2 regions of the Paenibacillus sp. FSL W8-0439 genome follow, and region 1 is predicted to be linked to the other one. Evidence: predicted binding sites of a transcription regulator. Region 1 holds the regulator's gene; the other holds the start of a gene.
What was found. The regulator LexA, encoded in region 1, represses DNA repair genes until DNA is damaged. The targets are predictions, from matches to a motif close to CGAACATATGTTCG.
Positions count from the first base shown of each region.

Region 1 (12,506 bases):
CAGAGGCTATGGGTTTACCAGAAGGCTATTTTTACGACTTATATGTAGAAAACTATATCATCGACATTCCCCCCAATATGAGGAGAATCGAACCATTTTTGTATCGCTGTGCAGAGTTGGACAAGCTGGATGCGATCCGTCGAGTGGTGGGAGCTATCATGGACAATCTACTCTACTCACCCAAACTATTTGACATTGCAGAAGAATTATTAGCGCAGGAACGACATGATGCTGCACTATTGCTCTATGAGAGTGTAGCAGAAGTGGAGAAATATCAACATTCTGAACGTTTGGCCATCTGTCAATATCGGATTTTCACGATTCAGATTGATGACGATCAAAGCCGCAATCTTAGGGCAGCCATACTTTTTGAGCCTTATGTCGAGCGCCTAGACGAAATAGAACAACTTGATGCATTAAAGGACTTAGCTAATGTGTATAGGTCTTTGCGTAAATGGGATAAGGTTGATGAAATAGCGAGAAAAATGAGAGCTAAAGCGGAAATCCAATACACTTTGAAACATCAACAGAGCAGCCGAGAACGCACTGAGTCTACTAAGAAGCTAACTCGCCCCATGTTTGTGTACATTACCTATGCCGATTTATTGTGTGCAAGTGTCTGTGAAGCCCGAGGCGACTATCAACAAGCTTTACAATATACATACGCTTACACAGATTTGGATTGGGTCAAAGAGACTGACGAAGATACCCAATACTGGATTAGCTTGTTTCAGCATTGGGCAGAAGGTAATACTTATGTTAATAAACTTATGTCCGGAAACACTAGTGTGCTTCTAGACTTTGTTGATTATATAGGAACAACCGCCAATGAAAGTGAGAAGCTCTCAAAGTTGTTGAACATTATTATAGTAGCTAACCGATACAATTTGGATATAGATGGTGTACTTACAAAATTTAAAATAGACATTGATGCCTCTACTCAACTCCCGACATCTACTGATATGTACACCCAACAAGTGGTACCTGACTATATTGCATTGTTTTGTTATGAAATGGCCTATTATAATTTAAATAGGAAGAAGTACAGTGATGGTTTTAAACAATTATTATGTGCAATGGTAAAAGCACATATACTAAACAATGAAACATATTTCATAAACTGCACAGGTCTCTTTGCACATTTCCAAGCATATGCGTCTCCAGAGACCAGAGAAGAGTATTTTAAACTATTAGAAAAGGTGTGGTTAGACAATGTTGAAAAAAATGGCACTGTTAATCGTTGCGAGTAGCTTTTTATTTTTTATAACTGGTCCCGTCCTGACGCAACATATTCAGATCCTTGTACAAATTGGAGGTGCTTAAGCACAAAACTCTGCTAGCCTTATGGTTAGCAGAGTTTTTTAGTTAAAGGAATTGTTACACTACGCGCCGAGTGAGTCACTGAAGTGATCAGTTTTCAAGCATACATATAAATATTTTGATGACACAAAGTTATGACAAATTATATCTTCCTATGAAATGAGGTTTTTTAATGATTAATCATACCAATATTCTGAGAGGGGATACTCAATGAAGAAGTTCAAACCGATGTTGCTAGTCATGATTGCTGCTTTTCTAATGTTTGCTACAAGCGTTTCAGCTTCCAGCTACGTAACCACAACTAAATGGAAAAACGAAACCTACGCCCAAAGTGACAGTATTCATACAAATGGTGGAAAAGTTAGATTGCGTGGTGGTTATACTGGTCTAGGTAAAGCTACAATAATGTTTATGTATTCTGTTGACGGCACATCTAGGTATGGCCCAATCGGTACATATAGTTTTGATACTTTTATGAGCGGGAGAACATTTACTGATTATGTCGACGTACCTAGTGGAGGTTATTTTTACGTAGTTATTACTGGTGATGAAACTGCAGAAGCATACGGGAGAATAGACGACAAACAATAGATTACTATAGAGAAATTAATATATGTATGAAGCGACAAGAGTGACACAAGGCATACCGTAATCATAGTGAAGCTGGGGCCGTGACCCAAAAGATCGTGTTACGCCGCCTGGAGTGTAAATAGGTACTGTATGGAACACTGAGCCTCAGATTAATCGGAGGCTTATTTTTATGTGGACCAATTTACGAACTTATCAGTGTGACTGATAACGCGTGGGCTATCAACGTTATAAAGAACGAAATCACAAAGCTGAATGGGTTCGCTGCTGCTTTTTGGTGACTCATTCCGTTCATTGATTTAGCAAAAGATATGCTTGTATGTAGTGCGGGGTTTGCGTTATTGATGATTAATGCTTCATTCATTGCCGTCTTATCCCTTCATCAATCATTTCTTATGGAAGGAATCCCTTCTGTTCCAGCAAATCCTCTGTGACCTTCCACAGTTTTTGTTGCATCTTGGAATCTCCTCCAGGTGAGACTGGTTGAATAGATTTCCCAGTTCCGACGTTAAAGTATCCACCTGTTTTTTTATGATATTCCGGATCTACAATTAATCGGGTGATGATATCTGCTCCTCTTCGCGGATCTCCAAGATGAAGGATTTTCAACAATCGTTCTAATAGAGGGGCAAACCAAAGTTCTCGTCCCAATCCGGTAACATTGAATCCTGGATTTAGTGCATTTACGCTGATTCCCGTATCCGACCATCGTCTTGCCAGTTCAGCAGTGAACATAATATTCAATAATTTGGTCTTTCCATAGATGGGCGATGAGCCACGAGCGGTAAAGGCAGTTGTATCCGTTAAATCCTCGGGGAGCTTCAAAACTCCATGACGGCGTGAAGCTTCGGAGGCAACATTGACAACTCTGGCCTTGCCTACGTTCTGCAGGCACGGTTTTAGTGTATATGTTAACAGCCACGGCGATAAATAATTTATGGCAACCATTTCAGGAAACCCCTCGGGAGTGACGCGTTGCTCAAAAGCATGGATACCCGCATTGTTTAACAGCACATCAATATTAGAGTATGCGGCGGCTATCTCATCCCCGATTCGTTTAACATCCTTCAGTACCGATAAATCTCCATAAAAAAAGTCAACCTTCGCTGATGGGCTAACCAGCTCAATCTGTTTTCTTGTAGCTTCAGCACGTTCCCTACTCCTGGCAGTCAAAACAAGGTCAAAGCAGCCGCGTTTTCCCAATTCAACTGCGACTAGTTGTCCAAGACCACTGGTGGCACCTGTTATGACAACGGTAGTATTTTTAGACATTCGTCATTTCTCCTTCATGTGTTACAATTTTATTGGAATAGCCAATTCGGTGAGTTAGTACATTTGGTTGACATATGTCCACTATAATAATTTGGTTGATATATGTCAATCAAATTCGACTTGTGGTTTTTTTAACGAGAGAAAGGTGATTGAAGATGAAATATAATGAAGTTAAAAATGAACCAAGGGAGAAATTGGAGATTGAGTTGGGCGAGCAGCTTAACGCACTTATCAGCGCTTCACACGCCCTGAATGTCAGAGCTGCTGCGAAATTTGACTCCTCCTTACAACCTGCCGCCTTCCATATTGTTCGTTGGCTGTATTCTTATGGCCCAACAAATGCCGCCACTTTAGCGGAATCAACTGCGATGGATCGAAGTTCAGTGAGTCGTCTTGTCAAACAGCTTGAGTCTTTGGGGTATTTGAACAGAGAGGCCTCCCGAAGTGATGGACGAGGAATTGTATTATCTCTTACTGAGCATGGACAGCAAAAATTAATTGATGCGCTTAAGGAGAAAGAGTCCGTTTTCTATGAACGAATTTCGGACTGGGAAGATGCTGAGCTTCATAATTTTAACCAAATGCTTAGGCAATTTAATGGACTCCATCGCCACGGAACACAACCTTAAGAAGTGACCCGCATGTAAGGAGTTTGGATATAGAGTAGAAGTGGATAATGAAATCTACCCGAATGTGTATTTTTTATGTCAGACAAAGCTCCCCTTACTTTGACAATCAATAAGCCGTATGTTTATGGATGAAGATAAATAGGAAGGAAAGGATGAAAATAATGAGTATGAAATTAGGAAGGAAAACTACTTTATGTTTCTCCACAATTGCTCTCTTATTTTCAGTTTTGTCCCCGCTATCAGCCTCGGCAGATGTAGCAAGCGTCACCCATGACACCTATACAAACTCTTTAAATCAGGAATTAGTTTCATCTCAATTAGTAATTTTTAAAGATGACACAGCATATACAGATGTATCTATTGTCGGGAAAAGAGTGAAATTTTCGATTAGTGGTTTAGAAAACCCGTTTAACACTAATTATTACAATCGATTAGTCTGGACTAGTACTGATGAAGAACCAAATATAAAAAATATTCTGACAGTAAAAGTTGCGCCAAAGACAGGGTCGCTTTACAGTTCCAGCAACTATGAAAACCTTTCACTGATAAAACAAAAAATCAATTCTGACTCACCTGTATATGGATGGATTCAACTAGAATCCAAAGAGTGGGTTAAAGCAGGATCAGCTATAATCAAATATTAGAAAATTCCTAATGTGCAGTATAAGTAAATACTGTAAATAAGCGAAATCCCCGCCGACCAGCTAAGGTAGTGGGGATTTTTCAATATAAATTAAGACTTCATCAAATATTGACAGAGCCTTTTGGAGCAATTGTTGAAAGTAGTGTTCTTAAGAAGGGAAAAGTGTTTCGAAATCTGGAGAACCGCCATCACTAAGCCAACGGGTAGGGCCTTCAAAACTTCCATCGAGTGTAGCGGTAGCATAATCTTCATTGGAGCCATACAAAGTAATAGAGGTATTTTCTATTATTTGTATTTAATGTTATAAATGTGTAATTATTTTGTACATAGTTCATTAGTTGTGAAGAATATTCCTTACTTGTTCTTGTTTGTTACGATATGTTCATAAAAAGTTCACTTACATGAAAATTTGGTTGCAGCTAAAATAATCACATCCAAAAATGAAAGGTTGAATTAAATGCCAACAACTAAAAAGGAAAGCTTTTACTTTGGGGTTATTATGTGTTTTGGAATGGTCGTTATTATGACCTTCTATAATCTTTTGATTAACGGATTGATTGGAAAAATTAGCTTGATTACCATTGCTGTTGAATTTCTAATTGGATTTATTATAGCGCTCATTTTAGATTTATATATCGTGGGTCCTGTAGCAAAAAAAGTTGCTTTAAGTCTACCTTTTGATAAATCCAAAAAAATATTTTTAATTATCACGATTTCAACATGTATGGTGTTCGGAATGGCCTGTTCTATGTCTTCCTACGGTTTATTAACTTCAATTCTAAGTCAGGGTATTGGCGATCATTCATTATTTGAAGCCTATTTAGAAATTTTTATAAAGAACTTTGTTGTGGCCTATCCATTACAATTATTGGTTATGGGTCCTGTTGTTCGAGCCTTGTTTATAAAATTTATAAAGAAAAGCGGGCAAGTGGGACCTTATAAAAAAGTATTAAATTAAATAATAGAGCAAATCCATTGCAGCAATGTTAAGCTAATGAATGGTTTTACAGCTAGAAATGTTTAAGTTATGAAAATCGGATACAAGTTTGAGGAAGCTATAACTGGCGGGATTGGTAGTTTGGTGTATTATTTAACACAAAAAAAGCAGGAAGAATTCTTCCTGCTTTTTGCTTGAAAATAATTATTAACGTCTGCGTTGTCCATCATTCACGCTAAACAGATTAACAGCCAGTGCGTTACCTCTTGCACGCGCATTGGCTCTTTGGTTGGAACGGATGTTTAATCTTCTTCTTCTCAATTCACGGTTGCTGTGTCTTCTGCTCATAATATCACCTCCCTTCAAAGAAATGAAGGTACGGTTAAATCTTAATGATGTTTATGCTTACGCTTGGAAATTTTGATATTTAATGCGTTAGTTGCGAGTGCATTTCCGCTTCCTGTTTTAGCAGCTGCGGCTTGAAAGACTTTAACGACCAGATATCTGTTTTTCCCGATGCGATGCTTATACGTTTTAACTCTATTTCTGATCATCTGCATAACTCCTTTGCTTTAGGTCTGCTATATACATATGTCAATTGTGCTAGTAATGTATCAGCATAAATCTACTAAAGACAAAAAGAAGCTAGTACCTATGTTCCTAAATGTTTAACAAAAAAAGCTCATGCTAGCCTGCGTTCGCCTTCCCAACTTTACGTTATAGAGGAAGGCCACCGTAGGTTCATATGTGTCAAATTTCCATTTGTTTAGCTAATAAAAGTAAACAGTTCGAGATCAGAGTGGAACTATCTCGGATATGGGACGGATATAATAGTAGAGACAAATATAGGTTGCTGAAAAGGAAAGAATAGTTGGAGACACATACATAGTAAACATAATAACAATATAAAACCGGCTCGCCTAGGCGGCCGGTTTTATATTCGTGGTAGTATAACGGGGAAGAAAGCACGATAAATCAGTGGAAGTCCCGGAAGAGTCCAACAACCTTGCCCAATATGCTGACGTGTGTCAGTCGAAGTGGCTCAAAGGCTGGATTTTCAGGTTGAAGCCGGATATGATCTTTTTCTTTGTAAAAGGTTTTAACTGTAGCCTCGTCTTCATCTGTCATAGCTACTACAATGTCTCCGTTATCAGCGGTCTGCTGCTGACGCACGATTACATAGTCTCCGTTAGCAATACCAGCTTCAATCATGCTTTCGCCTACAACAGATAACATGAATATTTTATCCTCACCAACAAAGTGTTGGGGAAGAGGAAAGTAATCTTCAATATTTTCTGTCGCCGTAATAGGAAGACCAGCGGTTACTTTGCCGACGACGGGAACACGACTAATGGAGTAATTAATCAAGTTGCTGTTATCCGATTCGTCTTGACCGAGTAATTCAATAGCCCGTGGTTTCGTAGGATCGCGGCGAATGAGTCCTTTTTTCTCCAAACGATCCAAATGACCGTGAACCGTAGAACTGGAGGCCAATCCGACTGCCTCGCCTATTTCGCGCACAGAAGGGGGGTATCCCTTTAGACGCACTTCATTGCGGATAAATTCAAGAATGGCCTGCTGGCGGCTCGAAATCTTAGACATACCGTATCAACCCCATTTAGTAACGTTTGGGAAAATTATAGCATAGAACCTCCGTTCGTACAAACATAAGTTCTAAATAATCCCTAAAAATATTCACGAACTTTTGTTCTCTTTTCTATTGAACAAAACAAACGTTCGTGTTATATTGTGAAAAACATAAGAACAAACGTTTGGAGGACGCGGCCAATTATGAAATATAGCACTTATCAAAGTATTTTTCCGATGAATTTAGAGAATTTACAGGAGACCCGAAAAGAGGGTAAGGTACGTTTGTTACAGGCTCTTACCAATACTCTTTTACTTAAGCTTCTTATTCTAGTAATTATCGTTTGGGTTGCAGGGGCAGGTGTACTTACGGTTTTCGCAGCACCTCCAGTTTCCAATGAAGAAGTGATTAAGCTGACTGTACAACCTGGAGATACGTTATGGAAGATTGCCGTGAATCATAAACCGGAACGAATGGATACACGGGTATATATTGAAGGAATTGTACGTATTAACGGTTTGGAGGATCGGGGAGTGCAGGCAGGTCAGGTACTTAAGCTCCCACCCTTCTGATCTATAAGACTATAGAGCTTGTCAAGGAGCGCAATGAGGGAGCCTTGACAAGCTCTTTTCTACATGTCAAAGTGTATTATATCTTTGCTTTTATGGAGGGGACACAATTTGGATATAGACAGTTTGGTACAGCGCATTAATGAATTAGCGCGCAAAGCAAAAGCCGAAGGATTGACGGAAGAGGAAACCACGGAGCGCGCCAACCTTCGGGAAATTTATTTAGGCAACATTCGCCGTAATTTTCGGCAGCAACTTGAAACCATTGAATTTGTGGACGATGATACGTCGAAGGGAAATGGCGGGCTGAAGCATTAATGTTGCTAAAGCCTGCATCATTTGCCTTTTGTTATTAGGTATCTTTCTTGGTATCTATATAGATCAGCTTTAAGGCAATTGTTTTAATGTAATATTTATTGGGAAGGGAATTGAGAGATGGCCCGATCATTTGAAAGAAAAGTACGTAAAAACACAGCGCATTTAAATAAAACGCGCAAGAAACAAGGCATTCAAACCATTAACGGCGCAGGTTCAGCAATGGACATTTTCCGTGGCCGTAATATTACTGTGCCAATCATGCTGGCTGGTCTTGCTGTATTGTACATGCTTATGAGTTACTTTTTGACTAAGACCGGCATGCGGGGAATGGATTGGCTGGTATTTGGCTTGTACTTGATGCTGGCTGTTATCTTCTTCATTCGCCGTCCTTATTTAAAAGTGGGAAAAGATACCCTTTATATGTTAAAAGGTGGCAGAGAACGGCCGATGACGGCAGGGGACATGAAAGCCATCAAAATTGAAAAGGGTTACGTTACCGTTGAAAGAAAAGGGAAGGGCGGTAATTTTATTTTCACAAAATCACTGGGACGCTATGATACAGATGCCATCGCAGAGCGCCTTGAAAAATTTGCACTATCCAATCAGATACAGGTAGATAAGAAATAACCGATTTAGCCTGTAGCTCTGTAAGTAAGGCCGTATGATGTTATTTTTCATATAACATGGTGCGGCCACTTGCTTAATATGGGCACACATAATGATCTGATTCGTGACCAAACAGACAAGCTTACATATACAGTGGAAAGAGAGTGGATAATTCGTATGACGATTCAGGCGATAATGTTTGATCTTGATGATACCCTTCTGTGGGATGAACGTAGTGTAGAAGAGGCATTTGATGCAGCATGTCAAACAGGCTCCCGAGAAACAGGCGCTGATCCGAAAACGCTGGAAGAAGCCGTACGCAAGGAAGCGCGCGCTTTGTATGAATCCTATGAAACCTTTAGTTTTACTCAAATGATTGGCATTAATCCGTTTGAAGGACTGTGGGCGAATTTTACAGCAGGTGAGCAACCTGAATTCCGTCAATTGGAACAGTTGGCTCCTGTTTATCGTAAGGAATCATGGCGCAGAGGGCTTCAGCAACTGGGGATAGATAATGAGGAGTTGGCGGAAAAGTTAGCTGCTCAATTTGCTTCAGAAAGACGTGCACGTCCACATGTATATGAAGAAACGTTTGAAATTCTGGATCAATTGAAGGGACAATACAAGCTGCTATTGCTGACAAATGGTTCCCCTGATCTACAACAGGAGAAGCTGGATGGAGTTCCTCAATTGGCTCCTTTTTTTGATCATGTTGTCATTTCAGGTTCTTTTGGTCGGGGCAAGCCTGATCCTTCTATATTCCAGCATGCTTTGGGACTTCTAGGAATTGAACCTGGACAAGCTTTAATGGTAGGAGATAAGCTGACGACTGATATTCAAGGGGCTTTGTCAGCTGGTGTACATTCGGTGTGGTTGAATCGGAACGATAAAACCAATACTACAGAGATCAAGCCGAAGTTCCAAATCAAGCATTTGTCTGAGTTGCATGGAATTATTCAATCTTTAAAGTAAATAATCTACAGTCTTCTAAACAAGTATAAAGAAAACTCCCTTCGCTCGATATGCTACAGAGCAGAGGGAGTTTTCTTATTGACACAATACATCGTAATTATGCTGTAGTGAATGTTGGATCTTCGAACGGTTCAGCAATCCATCCATTTTCTTCGATGAACAAGCGGACTGCGACGATCTTTTGATTTTCCATTAAAGTGAAGAAGTGCGGTGTATTTTCAGGAACAGAAATAACGTCGCCTGGTGAAAGCTCTACATTAAAATAGCCGATCTCTTCAGAGCCTTTAATGATAAAAATCCCTTTACCAGCAACAATGGCGCGGATTTCATCCTCGGTATGGGTGTGAATTTGCTCGAACTTGGCCAGCAGCTCCTCCAAATTCGGCGTTGCTTCAGATAAAGTGATGACGTCCCAGATTTTATATCCGCGACGTGCGGCTAAATCTTTGATTTCAGGTTCAAATGTTTTAAGAACAGCGGCTTTTTGATCATCTGTCAAAGTAAAGTTTTCTTGCAGCTCCCCTGGCAGCTTGGAAGCATCCCAGTGTTCATACAATACCTGGTAGCTCTCCAAAAATTCACGTACTCGCTCTTCACCGCTAATTCGCTCATTCGTATTGCGTATAAAAATTTCTGCCATGCAAAAATCCCTCTTTTCCACTTGGATTAATGTTATATAAAGAATACCATGTCTTAACCAGTTGTACAATACAGGCTGAAGCATTTACATGGGAACGACTATAGTAATACGATACAGTTTAAAGACGTTCGTCTATAACGATGCATACTACAAAAATAGATCAGCTAAGTCGTTTGTAGAGAAGAATAGCCTGCATAAAACGTATGTTTTTACTTCAATCTATCTAAATGATACGGTTTCTGCTAAACTAGGATTTAACGTTTTGCGGGGGTGAAGAAATTTTGGATAAAGTTAGCTTGCAGGATGCGTTACAACGAAGAATACTCCTTCTTGATGGGGCTATGGGCACTATGATTCAGCAGGAAGACCTTTCTGCCGCTGATTTTGGTGGGGAAGAGTTAGAAGGCTGCAACGAGATGTTGGTCTTAACAAGACCGGATGTCATTCAAGGGATTCATGAAGCATACTTGGAGGCCGGAGCAGACCTGATTGAAACGAATACATTTGGAGCGACATCCGTCGTTTTGGCGGATTACGATATACCAGAACGTGCCCGTGAAATTAATCTGGTGGCGGCCAAACTGGCGCGTAACGCGGTGGATAAGTACAGCACTGCGGACAAGCCTCGTTTTGTTGTAGGAGCTATGGGTCCAACTACAAAAACCTTGTCTGTCACAGGCGGTGTTACATTTGTAGAGCTGATTGAAAGCTATCAGGAGCAGGCTTTGGCGCTTATTGAAGGTGGGGTAGATGTTCTTCTGTTGGAGACCTCACAGGATACGCTTAACGTTAAGGCAGGTAGCATTGGAATTCGTCAGGCTTTTGAGCAGACAGGGATTGAGCTTCCATTAATGATTTCTGGCACGATTGAGCCGATGGGAACAACGTTGGCCGGACAAAACATCGAATCCTTCTGCATATCACTCGAACATTTACATCCAATCTCGATTGGACTGAATTGTGCTACAGGTCCAGAGTTTATGCGTGATCATATTCGTTCTTTGTCTGAAATGTCCTCTGCAGCAATTAGCTGTTATCCAAATGCGGGCTTGCCCGATGAAAATGGTCAATACCATGAATCGCCGGATTCATTAGCTCGTAAAATGGCTGCTTTCGCTGAAAAAGGCTGGTTGAATATTGCGGGAGGCTGTTGCGGTACTACTCCAGAGCATATAAGAGTAATGAGTGAAAGTATGGCGCAGTTTGAGCCTCGTCAGCTCGTAGGTCATCATCCTCCTGCCGTATCAGGCATTGAGCCTGTGTATATTGAACAGGATAATCGTCCGTATATGGTTGGTGAGCGAACGAATGTTCTGGGTTCCCGGAAATTCAAGCGTTTGATCGTGGAAGGCAAATATGAAGAGGCGTCTGAAATTGCCCGCGCGCAGGTAAAAAGCGGAGCACATGTCATTGATATTTGTGTGCAAGATCCGGACCGTGATGAAATGATAGATATGGAAGCGTTCTTGAAACTGGTTGTAAACAAGGTGAAAGTACCATTGGTGATTGATACCACGGATATTAAAGTTATCGATAAAGCACTTCAATATTCGCAAGGTAAGGCAATTATTAACTCCATTAATTTGGAGGATGGTGAAGAGAAATTTGAGAAAATGGCTCCTATTATTCATAAATACGGCGCTGCTGTTGTTGTCGGAACGATTGATGAACGTGGACAGGCAATTGGGCGTGAGGATAAGCTCGAGGTAGCTAAGCGTTCTTATGATCTGTTGGTGAACCGTTACGGTTTGGCAGCGGAGGATATAATTTTTGATACGCTCGTATTCCCAGTAGGAACAGGGGATGAGCAATATATCGGTTCGGCTAAGGAAACGATTGAGGGCATACGTATCATTAAAGAAGCGCTTCCCGGGGTTCATACCATATTGGGCATCAGTAACGTATCCTTTGGTTTACCGGAAGCGGGTCGTGAAGTGCTCAATTCTGTCTATTTGTACGAATGCACCAAAGCGGGACTGGATTATGCAATTGTAAATACGGAGAAGCTTGAACGCTATGCATCGATCCCCGAGCATGAACGGAAATTGGCGGAAGACCTGATCTATAAAACAAATGACGATACGTTATCTGCATTTGTAGCAGCTTTCCGTAACAAGAAAGTGGAGAAAAAAGAGAAGATATCAAACCTTTCGCTCGAAGAACGGCTGGCTTCCTATGTAGTGGAGGGAAGTAAGGAGGGACTAATCCCGGATCTGGAGCAAGCGCTCGCTAAATATTCTTCTCTGGAGATTATTAACGGACCGCTAATGAAAGGGATGGAAGAAGTAGGACGTTTGTTTAACAACAACGAACTGATTGTTGCGGAGGTTCTACAAAGCGCTGAAGTAATGAAAGCATCCGTGGCTTATTTAGAGCCGTTCATGGAGAAGAATGAGTCCTCAGTAAAAGGTAAGATTTTGTTGG
Region 1 is NZ_JBBPAK010000001.1:3,195,646-3,208,151, reverse strand. Features, by position in the region: gene MKX36_RS13655 (transcriptional regulator) at 1-1,250, shown strand, start outside; gene MKX36_RS13650 (hypothetical protein) at 1,531-1,911, shown strand; gene MKX36_RS13645 (SDR family NAD(P)-dependent oxidoreductase) at 2,302-3,180, opposite strand; gene MKX36_RS13640 (MarR family winged helix-turn-helix transcriptional regulator) at 3,336-3,809, shown strand; gene MKX36_RS13635 (hypothetical protein) at 3,971-4,453, shown strand; gene MKX36_RS13630 (hypothetical protein) at 4,910-5,410, shown strand; gene MKX36_RS13625 (hypothetical protein) at 5,597-5,737, opposite strand; gene MKX36_RS13620 (hypothetical protein) at 5,779-5,943, opposite strand; gene lexA (transcriptional repressor LexA) at 6,365-6,991, opposite strand; gene MKX36_RS13610 (LysM peptidoglycan-binding domain-containing protein) at 7,181-7,549, shown strand; gene MKX36_RS13605 (DUF896 domain-containing protein) at 7,658-7,864, shown strand; gene MKX36_RS13600 (hypothetical protein) at 7,982-8,491, shown strand; gene MKX36_RS13595 (HAD family hydrolase) at 8,648-9,442, shown strand; gene MKX36_RS13590 (1,2-dihydroxy-3-keto-5-methylthiopentene dioxygenase) at 9,540-10,082, opposite strand; gene metH (methionine synthase) at 10,364-12,506, shown strand, end outside.

Region 2 (12,506 bases), 1.0 Mb from region 1:
TGTAAACCGTCGTCTGAAAGATCATATAAAGTGGGATCAAATGGCAATATCGCTGGTGGTGAGTCCGTAATGTCCAGGGAGAGGGAACCGATGACCACCGAGGGCGGAGAGTTAAAGGCTATTGGCGATACGACTGTGCTGATTACAGGAGCAAGTGGTGGAATTGGTGCGGCTATTGCCGAACGTTTTGCAGCAGTAGGGATGAATGTGGTCATTCACTACATGAAGTCCCATGAAAAAGCAAATGAAGTTGCTCGTCGTTGCATGACTTATTCAGGCAAGGTAATGACTGTTTCAGCCGATCTGCGGAGTAAGGAGCAGATTGAACGTATGCGGGAAAAGCTGGATAATCACGGAATGAAGCCAGATATTCTAGTGAATAATGCTGGATTATCTCATTATGGGCTGCTTTCAGATGTATCGGAAGAGGAATGGGACGAAGTGATGGCCGTGAATGTTAAGGGAACTTTTTTGTGTACGCAGGTTTTTATGCCGCATATGATTTCCCAACGCTATGGCCGTATTGTGAATGTTTCGTCTGTGTGGGGCATATGTGGAGCTTCGTGCGAGGTATTGTACTCCACTACCAAGGGAGGCATTAACGCTTTCACTAAAGCACTGGCTCAAGAGGTTGCGCCTTCTGGCGTAACAGTGAATGCTGTGGCTCCAGGGGCGGTAGACACGTCGATGTTGGATCATTTGGATGCAGGCGAAATTAACAGTTTGGAAGAAGAAATTCCTGCTGGACGATTGGCACGGCCTGATGAAATATCGTCCCTAGTTTATTTTCTTGCGCTTCCTGAGTCAGGTTATATTAATGGCCAGGTCATAAGTCCTAACGGAGGATGGGTGACGTAAGGAAAACAGCGCTTGGAGGAATCCACCAGTATAGTAAGCGTCTGTGAAGAGCATATTACAACTGTTGATTTTAAATCTGAATCATCTAAGGAGGATTTAAGTATGTCAACAGTTGTTCAGAATTTTGATGTTTGGAAAAAGTTCCTTGGTCAGCGTGTAGAGCAAGCAGAGAAGCTGGGAATCAGTCAAGATACCATTGCGGAGCTTGCTTACGAAATCGGTGATTTTCTGGATGAGAAGGTCGATCCAGCTAACCATTCCAACCGCGCACTGAAAGAACTGTGGGGAGTTGCCGATGAGGACGAACGTCACACCATCGCCCGGCTAATGGTTAAATTAGCTAAGAGCAACGCATAAGTAGGAACCAACATGAAAAGCTCCCTTTTGGGGGGCTTTTCTGTAATGGTTACAGAGCTGTTCTTGTAATTCCATTGTAATTTATATATCATAAACGTGATTGAGGCTTACAACACACTGTAGCCTATCGAATTTCAATAATTGGGTTTTGTCGAATGATGCTATCTTATGATACAATAAGGCTTTGATTTGGCATTGTTGACGGTTTGAATGTGAATGAGGTGCTAACGTGACGGAAGAGACAAAACAGTGGTACATGGAATACAAGATACATAAAAATCGACCCGGACTGCTGGGGGACATTGCTTCCATGCTTGGTATTCTGGGGGTTAATATACTGACGATTAACGGTGTTGAAGGCGAAAGACGGGGGATGCTTCTCGAAACAGACGATGACGAGAAAATACGCATTCTCGGAGATACGTTGAAAAAAGCCAGCAACATTACAGTCACGGCCTTACGTGCTCCGAGACTGGTCGATATATTGGCAGTAAGACACGGCCGTTACATCGATCGGGATTCGGATGATCGTAAAACTTTCCGTTTTACACGTGATGAGCTTGGGTTGCTGGTCGATTTTTTGGGTGAAGTATTAAAGAGGGATGGCAATCAGGTAATCGGTCTTCGCGGAATGCCGCGTGTTGGTAAAACGGAATCCATTATTGCCAGTAGTGTATGTGCAATGAAGCGTTGGACTTTTGTGTCGTCGACGTTATTACGACAGACGGTACGCAGTCAGCTTTCTGAGGAAGAAATGAATCCCAACAATGTGTTTATTATTGACGGCATTGTGAGTACCATTCGATCCAATGAAAGACATTATCACCTGCTTCAGGAAATTATGAGCATGCCAAGTACCAAAGTGATTGAGCATCCTGATGTATTTGTGCGTGAATCGGGATACAGCTTTGACGATTTCAATATCATTATTGAACTTCGCAATAATCCGGCTGAGGAAATTATTTATGATACCTTTACAGCCAGTTATACAGAAGATCTTTAAATAAGTGTAATTACACAAGGAGATGATGACATGTCAGAACTGGGTCAGCAATTAAAGGAGGCCCGGCTGCAAAAAGGATTGAGCCTTGACGATGTTCAGGAAATGACGAAGATACGCAAACGTTATCTGGAAGCCATTGAGACGGGCGATTACAAAGTGCTGCCGGGAAGCTTTTATGTCAGAGCTTTTATTAAAACATACGCCGAAACGGTTGGGTTGAATCCCGATGAGCTTCTGGAAGGGCACCAAAGCAATGTGCCTGAACCTGAACCGGAAGCAGTCATGGAGCCTGTTACACAAAAACGCTCCAGCCGTCCCGCGACGATTGGCAATCTTAAATGGTTGCCTACAGCGTTAATGTGGCTTTTTCTAGTTCTCATTGTTGGGGTTATTTATGCTTATTGGGTGAGTAACAACCATTCCACTCCAAAAACAGCAGAAAATACAACGCCGATTACAACACCAAGTACACCAAGTACAACACCTAACACAACACCAAACACGACACCAAACACGTCTACTCCAAATACAACTACGACACCGAATAATGGTCAGACAACGGCACCAAATGGTGCTGGCGGGCAGACCCCTGATACGGGAAAAAACGGGGAAACCCAGCCAGGTGGTACGGGAACTACAGATGCGACTACTCCAAATCCTGGTCAGCAGCCGGATACGACTACGCCAGTTCAGGGAGTAACTGTGGCTCAGGATGGTAAGCAAGGCAAGACGACGATCTTCAAAGTCTCCAGTGCAACGGGGGCCACGGTCAAGGTAGATATTAAAGCAACGGGCGAAAGCTGGCTTGAGGTGTACAAGGGACAAAATTCCCGTGGAGAAAAGCTGAGCTATGGTATGACTAAAAGTGGAGATGCCATGTCTTTCGATATCGGTCCAGAAGGCTTATATATCAAATCAGGACGGTCTTCTGCCACGGATATTTCCGTCGCCGGCCAACCGATAACCGATAATAAATCGACGACTCGGGTGTTGATACAGCAAGGGGAAGCTTCTTCCACTGGAGCGAGTACTGGGGTGACGGGTTCAACGGAGACGACGACAAATGGTAGTACGGATACTACACAAAGTGGGACAGATTCTAGTACAACTACTGATGGTGAATAAACGCCTTGTTGCGGGGAAATACTAATGACTGTAATTCTTGGAAAGTCAGTCATTTCATTTTCCGCAAAGTGAGGTGTATACGTTATGACCGTCAGCTGGATTGTGACTGGGCTCGGGATTATTGTCAGTTTACTGGGCTATTATCTAACACCGAATGCATGGGGCTATGGCATATTAGGCTTTGGTCTTGCTCACATTGTGCTTGGAATTTTGGATATGTTTAGAAATCCAACACGAAGTCACTATTAGAAATGTTAAACTGTAATTGTAAATAAAGGCGTTTTTGTCGGGGAACTGGCAAGAACGCCTTTTTAGTGAACGGATTATTGGATTTTTATAAATGACTAGCCTATAATTAGATATTGAACTTTGTTGTGGAAAGGAAAGTGAAACGATGGCTTCAGAAAATTCATTTGATATCGTCTCCAAAATGGATATGCAGGAGTTAACAAATGCGGTTCATCAGACGGAGCGTGAAATTGAAACAAGATTTGATTTCAAGGGGAGCAAAAGTAGCCTCAAGCTTGAGAAAGATGCTCTTACGATTGCATCGGAAGATGAATACAAGCTTAATGCGGTGATTGATATTTTGCAATCTAAAATGGTCAAACGAGGTTTATCCCTTAAAAATGTGGAATTTGGAAAATTAGAACCAGCCTCTTTAGGTTCAGTGCGTCAGCGTCTTTCTCTTAAGCAGGGAATTGATCAGGATAACGCCAAAAAAATTAATATCCTTATTCGGGATTCCAAGCTAAAAGTGAAAAGTCAGATTCAAGGTGATCAAATTCGAGTAACTGGAAAAAATAGGGATGACCTACAGGCCATTATTCAATTGCTGCGGAAAGCTGATCTGCCGTTGGAGCTTCAATTTACAAACATGAAATAAGCCGTTTTCTCTCATAGATTTTGTAGGACAAACGTTGCTTGATGTGCAGCAGGTTATTTTGACATGCGTTTTGCGCCATATTATACTTGTAACGAAAATGCAGACATTAAGGTGTATAACGCTCGTCGAAAGCGATTTTACATAGGATTGATTTCAATCTGAAAGCTGCCATTTGTAATCAAGTACGATAATCAGGGGAGAGTGTGTTGTGAATTTACCCAACAGAATTACAATAACGCGGATTTGCCTTATCCCGGTGATGATGCTGGCTTTGCTGGTGGATTTTGATTTTTATCCGCCACCGATTGAGATCGGTGCTTTCAAGCTGCCGTATAATCAGCTGATTGCGGCTATTATTTTCCTTGTAGCAGCCAGCACAGACGGCCTTGACGGATATTTGGCTCGTAAAAATAATATGGTCACCAATTTGGGCAAGCTGTTGGACCCCCTTGCTGATAAGCTGTTGGTAACTGCTATTTTGGTTTCTTTGGTAGAAATGGGAAAAATTGATTCATGGGTTGTTGTTGTGATTGTCAGTCGTGAGTTTGCGGTTACGGGTCTAAGACAGATCGCTTTATTGGATGGCTCTGTGGTTGCTGCAAGCAATTGGGGGAAATTAAAGACGATCATCCAGATCGTTGCTATTGTAGCACTGCTCATTAATAATTTCCCGTTTGTTTTTCTGGGTATTCCGTTTGATTTAATAGCGATATGGGCAGCTGTGTTAATCACCATTTATTCGGGTATTGATTACTTTGTGAAGAATATCCATTTGCTGAGCTCCTCTAAAGTGTAACAGGATAAATCTTATGGAAACAGCAATAGGGACTTAACTTATTGCTGTTTCTTTACATAATTCCCACAATATACGCATCATAGGAGGACGAATTGATGAAAGCTGAAATTATTGCAGTAGGAACAGAGTTATTACTTGGACAAATAGTAAATACAAATGCCCAATATTTATCACAAGAGCTAGCTACAATCGGCATTGATGTATATTTTCAGACTGTAGTTGGCGATAACATGGATCGACTTCAGGAAGCGGTACGACTTGCTCAGAAGCGTGCGGATATTATTTTGTTTTCTGGTGGGCTGGGACCAACTCAGGACGATTTGACAAAAGATGCGATAGCGGCTGTATTGGGGCGGAAATTGCAGATAGATCGTCTTGCCATGGACAAGCTTGATCAGTTTTTCCGGAACCGCGGGGTCGAAATGACCGAGAATAACCGCCGGCAGGCGCTTTCTATTGAAGGAGCCACTCCGCTTGAAAATGAGACAGGTTTAGCTATAGGGGATGCGATTGCACAGGACGGTAAATTTTATGTGGTTTTGCCCGGACCGCCTAAGGAGCTTAAACCTATGTTTGCAAATCATGCTAAACCATGGTTGCTTCAGCAGGCATTGAGCGGTGAGGAGATGCCAATTTATTCGAAAATGCTAAAATTTGCAGGGATCGGTGAGTCAGCTCTTGAAACTCGCTTGCTAGATCTGATCCAATCCCAGACGGACCCCACGATTGCTCCTTATGCCAAGGAAGGGGAAGTTACGATCCGTATATCCACCAAGGCGGCCAGTGAGAGTGAAGCTTTAATTAAGCTAACGGCTACGGAAGTACAAATTCAGCAACGTCTTTCCGAATATATGTATGCAAGTGAAGATGTTACGCTGGAGAAGGTGATTGTAGATTTAATGGCCAAACGCGGACTCACTGTGAGTGCGGCGGAAAGCTGTACAGGCGGTATGCTGATGGAACACATCACTTCTATACCTGGCAGTGCTGTTATGTTTCAAGGTGGAATCGTGTGTTATTCCAATGAAATGAAGATGAAATTGCTCAATGTGCCCTATGATTATTTGGAAGGCGATCATGCGCCAGGCGCAGTGAGTAAGGAAGTAGCCCTTGTGCTTGCAGAGCAGGCAAGAATGATTATGGACAGTGATTTCGGACTTTCCGTTACTGGTGTAGCTGGGCCCGGATATTCCGAGCGAAAGCCAGTCGGTCTGGTGTATATTGGTATTGCTCAGCGTGACAAGGAAACGGAGGTATATGAGCTAAATTTAAGCGGTAACCGTGAGACCATCCGTTTGCGATCCGTCAAAGCTATCTTGTACAGATTGTGGCGTCGATTGGTAGAGAACGAGAAACTCTCTTAATTATCGATGAGTTGTTTTAGATAGATATTCATGATATAATCTTCTTATCGGAAGAACCGTTGCAAAGCTTTTTGCCAGCGGTTCTTTTTTCGTTTTATGAGAAAGGTTTAATTATAGAAGAGAGTTGTGGGAAATAAAAAAACGAATGTATGTTCGAAAAAATGCTTGGCAAGCGTGTCAAAACAAGGTATTATTAAAGTACAAACAATGAAGGATGTGAGTTTATTGTCAGATCGTCGTGCTGCGCTGGATATGGCGCTCCGTCAAATAGAAAAGCAATTTGGTAAAGGTTCCATTATGAAGTTGGGTGAGTCTACTCACATGCAAGTGGAAACAATCCCCAGTGGTTCGATTGCTTTGGATATTGCGTTAGGAACGGGCGGCTTTCCAAGAGGCCGGATTATTGAAGTATATGGACCGGAATCATCCGGTAAAACGACAGTAGCTCTTCATGCTATCGCAGAGGTGCAAAAAACAGGCGGACAAGCCGCCTTTATCGATGCCGAGCATGCGCTTGATCCGTCGTATGCGAGCAAGCTGGGTGTCAATATTGATGAGTTGTTACTATCGCAACCAGATACAGGTGAGCAGGCATTGGAGATTGCCGAAGCTCTTGTGCGTAGTGGGGCAGTGGATATTATCGTCATAGACTCTGTAGCGGCACTTGTACCGAAGGCAGAGATTGAAGGCGAAATGGGAGATTCCCATGTCGGTCTTCAAGCGCGTTTGATGTCACAGGCATTACGTAAGCTGTCTGGAGCCATTAATAAATCGAAAACCATTGCTATCTTTATCAACCAGCTCCGTGAAAAAGTAGGTGTTATGTTCGGTAACCCTGAAACTACACCAGGTGGACGTGCTTTGAAGTTTTACTCTACGGTACGTTTGGATGTTCGTCGTATCGAAAGCTTGAAAATGGGTAACGACATCGTGGGTAACCGCACACGTATTAAAGTGGTGAAGAACAAAGTTGCGCCTCCTTTCCGTCAGGCCGAAGTGGATATTATGTACGGTGAGGGTATTTCCAAAGAAGGAAGCTTGATTGACATCGGTACGGAGCATGACATTGTCGACAAGAGCGGAGCTTGGTATTCCTACGAAGGCGAGCGCCTTGGTCAGGGACGTGAGAATGCAAAGCAATTTTTGAAGGAAAATCCGAACATTGCTAGTACGATCGAGCAAAAAATCCGGGTGGCCAGTAATTTGATTACAACAATTGCTCCACCGACAGAAGAAGAGTTAGCGCAGGAGGCCAAGGAAGAACAGGAATTGCTGGAGCTTGAATAAGCTTGCCTGAGACTTCGCTTTTGATCTGTCATGTGAACTGTAGCCTAGGGATTATGGTACAGTCCGTTTGAATAGCATAATTCTGATGCCCTGCACAGTTGTGCAGGGCATTTTTGCATCAAATACAGTCTGCTTTGTCAGCAGAATCTAACTTTTGCGTAGCAGGTGATCATAGGCTGCTTTCGTGAATTTCAAAGTGAGGGAAACATAGTGCAGTTGGACGATAAAGATGAATACACTTCGGAAGAAGATAAACAGCAAGGGATTTCTCTTTTTCCAGATCATGAGGAATTGATGATTACTAGAGTGGAGCAGGGGCAGAGACGCAACCGTGGAAGATACATCATTCATTTTGGTCCATATTCACTGTCTGTATTGGAAGATGTAATGATCAAGTACAACATGTTCAAAGGAACGTCATTCGTCAAAAAAGAACTAGAAGATATCGTTCTGGCAGATGAAAAACAACAGGCTTATGTACATGCGCTGCGCTATTTGGGGCAAAAGCCTCGTACACGTCAGGAAATTGCCCAGCGTTTAGCGCAAAAGGAAGTGGATCAGACTGTTATTGATGAGATATTGGTGCGATTGCAACGGGAGAAGCTTGTAGATGATGATTTATACGCCCGTCAGTGGGCAAGACAGCGTATAACAAGCCAACGTAAGGGTAAGATGTGGATCAGACAAGAACTTCGTCAGAAGGGCATCTCTAAAGCCTCTATCGGGGAAGCATTAGGTGAGATCACTGACAATGAGGAGTGGGAGAGTGCATTGTCGATTGGACGTAAGAAATGGAATCAGGTACGTGGTGATATAATGGATAAAAAAAGGAAAACATTTCCGTTTCTTATGAGACGCGGATATTCGGGGGATATGACACGCCGCGTGGTCAATCATCTCAGTGCGGCTGAGCAAGACGGAGCTTTCGATGACGAGGAATTACTGCATTGGGAGGAATAAGTTGCAAAACGGTAGCTGAACTTCTGGCTAGATGAGCTGATTATGATATGGACAGCTGCACGGTAGTCTACTAATGTTTGCATTCCCTTGACAATGCCATTTGTCAAATAATAAAATATATATGAAACGATATTTGTGGAGTGCCCTTTTTCCTTCCAAAAAAGCGGAATCCACGGTAAAGTTCTCATCGCCAAATAACAAGTGATGCCGCTATGCCAGGCGGAATTGTACGTGTGAAAGCATGTGCATATGAAATGAAGCGACCTTGAGTCGTTATCTTAGTTTGACGATCAAAGTAAATGTGACAATTTCAAAAAGTCCCAAGGAATGCCTTGGAGGAACCAACGGGGAGGTGAACAGTATGATGACTGCGATCTGGTTCGTTCTCGTTGCTGTAGCCGCGTTATTCTTTGGGTTCGGGATTGGTTATTTTATTCGCAAATCTATTGCAGAAGCTAAGATCTCCAGTGCGGAAGAAGCTGCCGCGCAAATCGTGGAGAACGCGAAAAAAGAGGCAGAAGCGCTGAAGAAGGAAACGGTATTGGAAGCGAAAGATGAAATTCATCGCATCCGTGCCGAAGCTGAAAAAGAAACTCGTGAACGTCGCAATGAAATTCAACGACAGGAACGAAGATTGCTGCAAAAAGAAGAATCGCTGGATAAAAAATTGGAATCGCTGGAACGCAAAGAAGAACAAGTGGCCAACAAAGAGAAACGAATCGATGAAACCCAGCAGCAAATTGATTTGATTTACAAGAGCCAGGTAACTGAGTTGGAGCGTATTTCTAATCTTACGATGGAGGATGCAAGAAGTATTATTCTGACCAACGTAGAGCAGGAAGTTCGTCATGAAACAGCTCAGATGATTAAGGAAATTGAACAGCAGGCCAAAGAAGAAGCGGACAAAAAGTCCCGTGAAATCATCACACTGGCCATCCAACGCTGTGCGGCAGATCATGTAGCAGAAACGACGGTTTCTGTTGTGACATTGCCGAACGAAGAAATGAAAGGCCGGATTATCGGACGCGAAGGCCGTAACATTCGTGCACTTGAAACCCTTACTGGAATCGACCTCATTATTGATGATACGCCGGAAGCTGTTATATTGTCCGGATTTGATCCGATTCGTAGAGAGATTGCGCGTACTGCTCTTGAGAAGCTCGTAGCGGACGGACGGATACATCCGGCTCGTATTGAAGAGATGGTGGAAAAATCCCGTAAAGAGGTGGACGAACGAATCCGTGAGTATGGTGAACAGGCCACCTTTGAAGTGGGTGTGCATAGCTTGCATCCGGATTTGATCAAGATCTTGGGACGTCTCAAGTTCCGTACGAGTTACGGACAGAACGTATTGAAGCACTCGATGGAAGTTGCATACTTGACAGGTCTAATGGCCGGGGAACTGGGCGAGGACGTTGTACTGGCAAGACGGGCAGGCTTGCTGCATGACATCGGGAAGGCGCTGGATCACGAAGTGGAAGGATCACACGTTGAAATTGGCGTGGAACTGGCGAAGAAGTACAAGGAACACCCGGTCGTTATCAACAGCATTGCTTCACATCACGGCGACTGCGAAGCGACTTCAGTGATCGCCATGCTGGTTGGAGCGGCAGATGCTCTGTCAGCAGCAAGACCGGGAGCGCGGCGTGAAACGCTAGAGACGTACATCCGTCGTCTAGAGAAGCTCGAACGCATCTCCGAATCTTTTGAAGGCGTTGAGAAATCATACGCAATTCAAGCCGGACGCGAAGTTCGTGTCATGGTACAGCCAGAGAAAATTGATGATGCGGAAGCATTCCGATTGGCCCGCGATATTACGAAAACGATTGAGAATGAACTGGATTATCCAGGGCATATTAAGGTTACCGTTATTCGCGAGACCCGTGCGGTAGAATACGCAAAATAAAAGCATTTCAATGAAAAGTGGCCGCTGCTTGTAGGGCCACTTTTCATTATGTAAGGCAGACTAGGGAGGGTTTTCTATCAACGTATTATTTATTGGAGACATCGTCGGCAGTGTAGGCAGAAAGGCACTGAGGGAGAATCTCCCTTCGCTAAAATCAAAATACAACCCTCATGTTATTATTGTGAACGGAGAAAATGCAGCTTCGGGAAGAGGAATTACTCAAGCCATCGCTAGAGAGTTTTTTGATTGGGGCGTTCATGGGATTACGATGGGCAATCATACATGGGACAATAAGGAGATATTTGATTTTATAGATGATGAGCCGCGGATCATCCGTCCGGCTAACTTTCCGCCAGGGACACCAGGTCGGGGTTACACTGTTGTAAAAGGTGGAGGTAAGGAACTAGCCATTGTTAACCTGCAAGGTAGAACCTTTTTGCCAGCTATTGACTGTCCATTTCGGGCAGCAGATGAAATTGTAGACGAGCTGCGCAAAAAACATAAACATATTCTAGTAGATTTTCACGCTGAAGCCACTTCCGAAAAAATTGCCATGGGCTGGCATCTGGATGGACGTGCATCAATCGTGGTAGGAACACATACACACGTACAAAGTAATGACGATACGATTTTGCCACAAGGAACTGCGTATCAGACAGATGCGGGAATGGTAGGTCCTTATGAGGGCGTGCTTGGTATGCAGAAAGAGGCTGTATTACAGAAATTTCAGACCCAGCTTCCGGTACGCTTTCAAGTGGACATGGGCAAATGGCACTTTCATGCCATCAGCGTAGAGCTCAATGATGACGATGGGAAAGCCCGTAAAATTCAGAAAATCAGGCTTAAAGAAGACGAATGGCGGATGGATTAACTTTGTTGTGAGCTACTTAAGGAAAGAATAAGGAAAACTGTCACCAAAAAGCAGGAATTTTTTGCTGACCCTCGAATAACATCTAATAGTGGAATCAAACCATCATCATTCCCAGGGGAGGTACTTACTATGGATGTATTAAAAGTATCAGCAAAATCCAATCCCAATTCAGTTGCAGGCGCACTCGCAGGAGTACTGCGTGAACGCGGAAATGCAGAATTACAGGCGATTGGAGCGGGTGCACTAAACCAAGCCATTAAAGCGGTAGCCATTGCCCGGGGATTTGTCGCACCAAGCGGAGTGGATTTGATTTGTATTCCTGCTTTTACAGACATTGTTATTGATGGAGAAGATCGGACTGCGATCAAATTGATCGTAGAGCCAAGATAATAAATGGAAGTTGCCTGAGCCTGTTTACGTTTTGTAAACGGGCTTTTTTGCTTTGTGGTTTAATTACTATGGTTTTCAAAATAAATTTGTGGGCTTTAATCCAATGGGGGTATAGTGCATGAATGATAAGTTTGAAGCGAATTGGCCAGTCGTTGATCTTCACTGCGACGTGTTATGTAAAATGCAACTCGATTCGCAGGTAGATTTCAGTCATTCATCGCTTGATGTCACAAAAGAGCGTTTGTTAGAAGGCAACGTAAAGTTGCAAACGTTCGCTATATATATTTCACAGGTATTGGGTACGCCAAAATTTGAGCATGTGGTTCGTCAAATTGAACTGTTCAGGCAGCATGTGACTTCTACCTCAGGCGGGTTAAAACCTTTGCTTTGGAGAGAGGAATTGGTAGCACTTAAAAATATGTCCGCTGCACGTCAAATGGAGCAAGTACACCAGACAGACGTAGAGAAGCAAGCTGGAAAAATAAGGAATTGGGATGGTAATGGAACGAATCATACAGAGTCACCTTGGGCTTTACTCTCACTTGAAGGGGTAGATGCGCTGGAAGGAAACCCGTTTTATGCGGATGTGTGCTATGCATTGGGAATACGGTTGATTGGGCTGACGTGGAATTATGCAAATTGGGCGGCTGACGGCATTATGGAGCTTAGAGGTGGCGGTCTAACCCGCAAGGGACATGATTTG
Region 2 is NZ_JBBPAK010000001.1:2,193,881-2,206,386, forward strand. Features, by position in the region: gene yfmH (EF-P 5-aminopentanol modification-associated protein YfmH) at 1-70, shown strand, start outside; gene ymfI (elongation factor P 5-aminopentanone reductase) at 91-858, shown strand; gene MKX36_RS09720 (DUF3243 domain-containing protein) at 961-1,215, shown strand; gene MKX36_RS09725 (DUF3388 domain-containing protein) at 1,445-2,218, shown strand; gene MKX36_RS09730 (helix-turn-helix domain-containing protein) at 2,249-3,343, shown strand; gene MKX36_RS09735 (hypothetical protein) at 3,428-3,592, shown strand; gene MKX36_RS09740 (YajQ family cyclic di-GMP-binding protein) at 3,738-4,229, shown strand; gene pgsA (CDP-diacylglycerol--glycerol-3-phosphate 3-phosphatidyltransferase) at 4,438-5,025, shown strand; gene MKX36_RS09750 (competence/damage-inducible protein A) at 5,121-6,389, shown strand; gene recA (recombinase RecA) at 6,615-7,676, shown strand; gene MKX36_RS09760 (regulatory protein RecX) at 7,887-8,636, shown strand; gene rny (ribonuclease Y) at 8,998-10,542, shown strand; gene MKX36_RS09770 (TIGR00282 family metallophosphoesterase) at 10,619-11,413, shown strand; gene MKX36_RS09775 (stage V sporulation protein S) at 11,543-11,803, shown strand; gene MKX36_RS09780 (dipeptidase) at 11,922-12,506, shown strand, end outside.
Region 2: recA (recombinase RecA) is a predicted target of LexA. The motif match lies at 6,532-6,545, and genes of this name have one in related genera.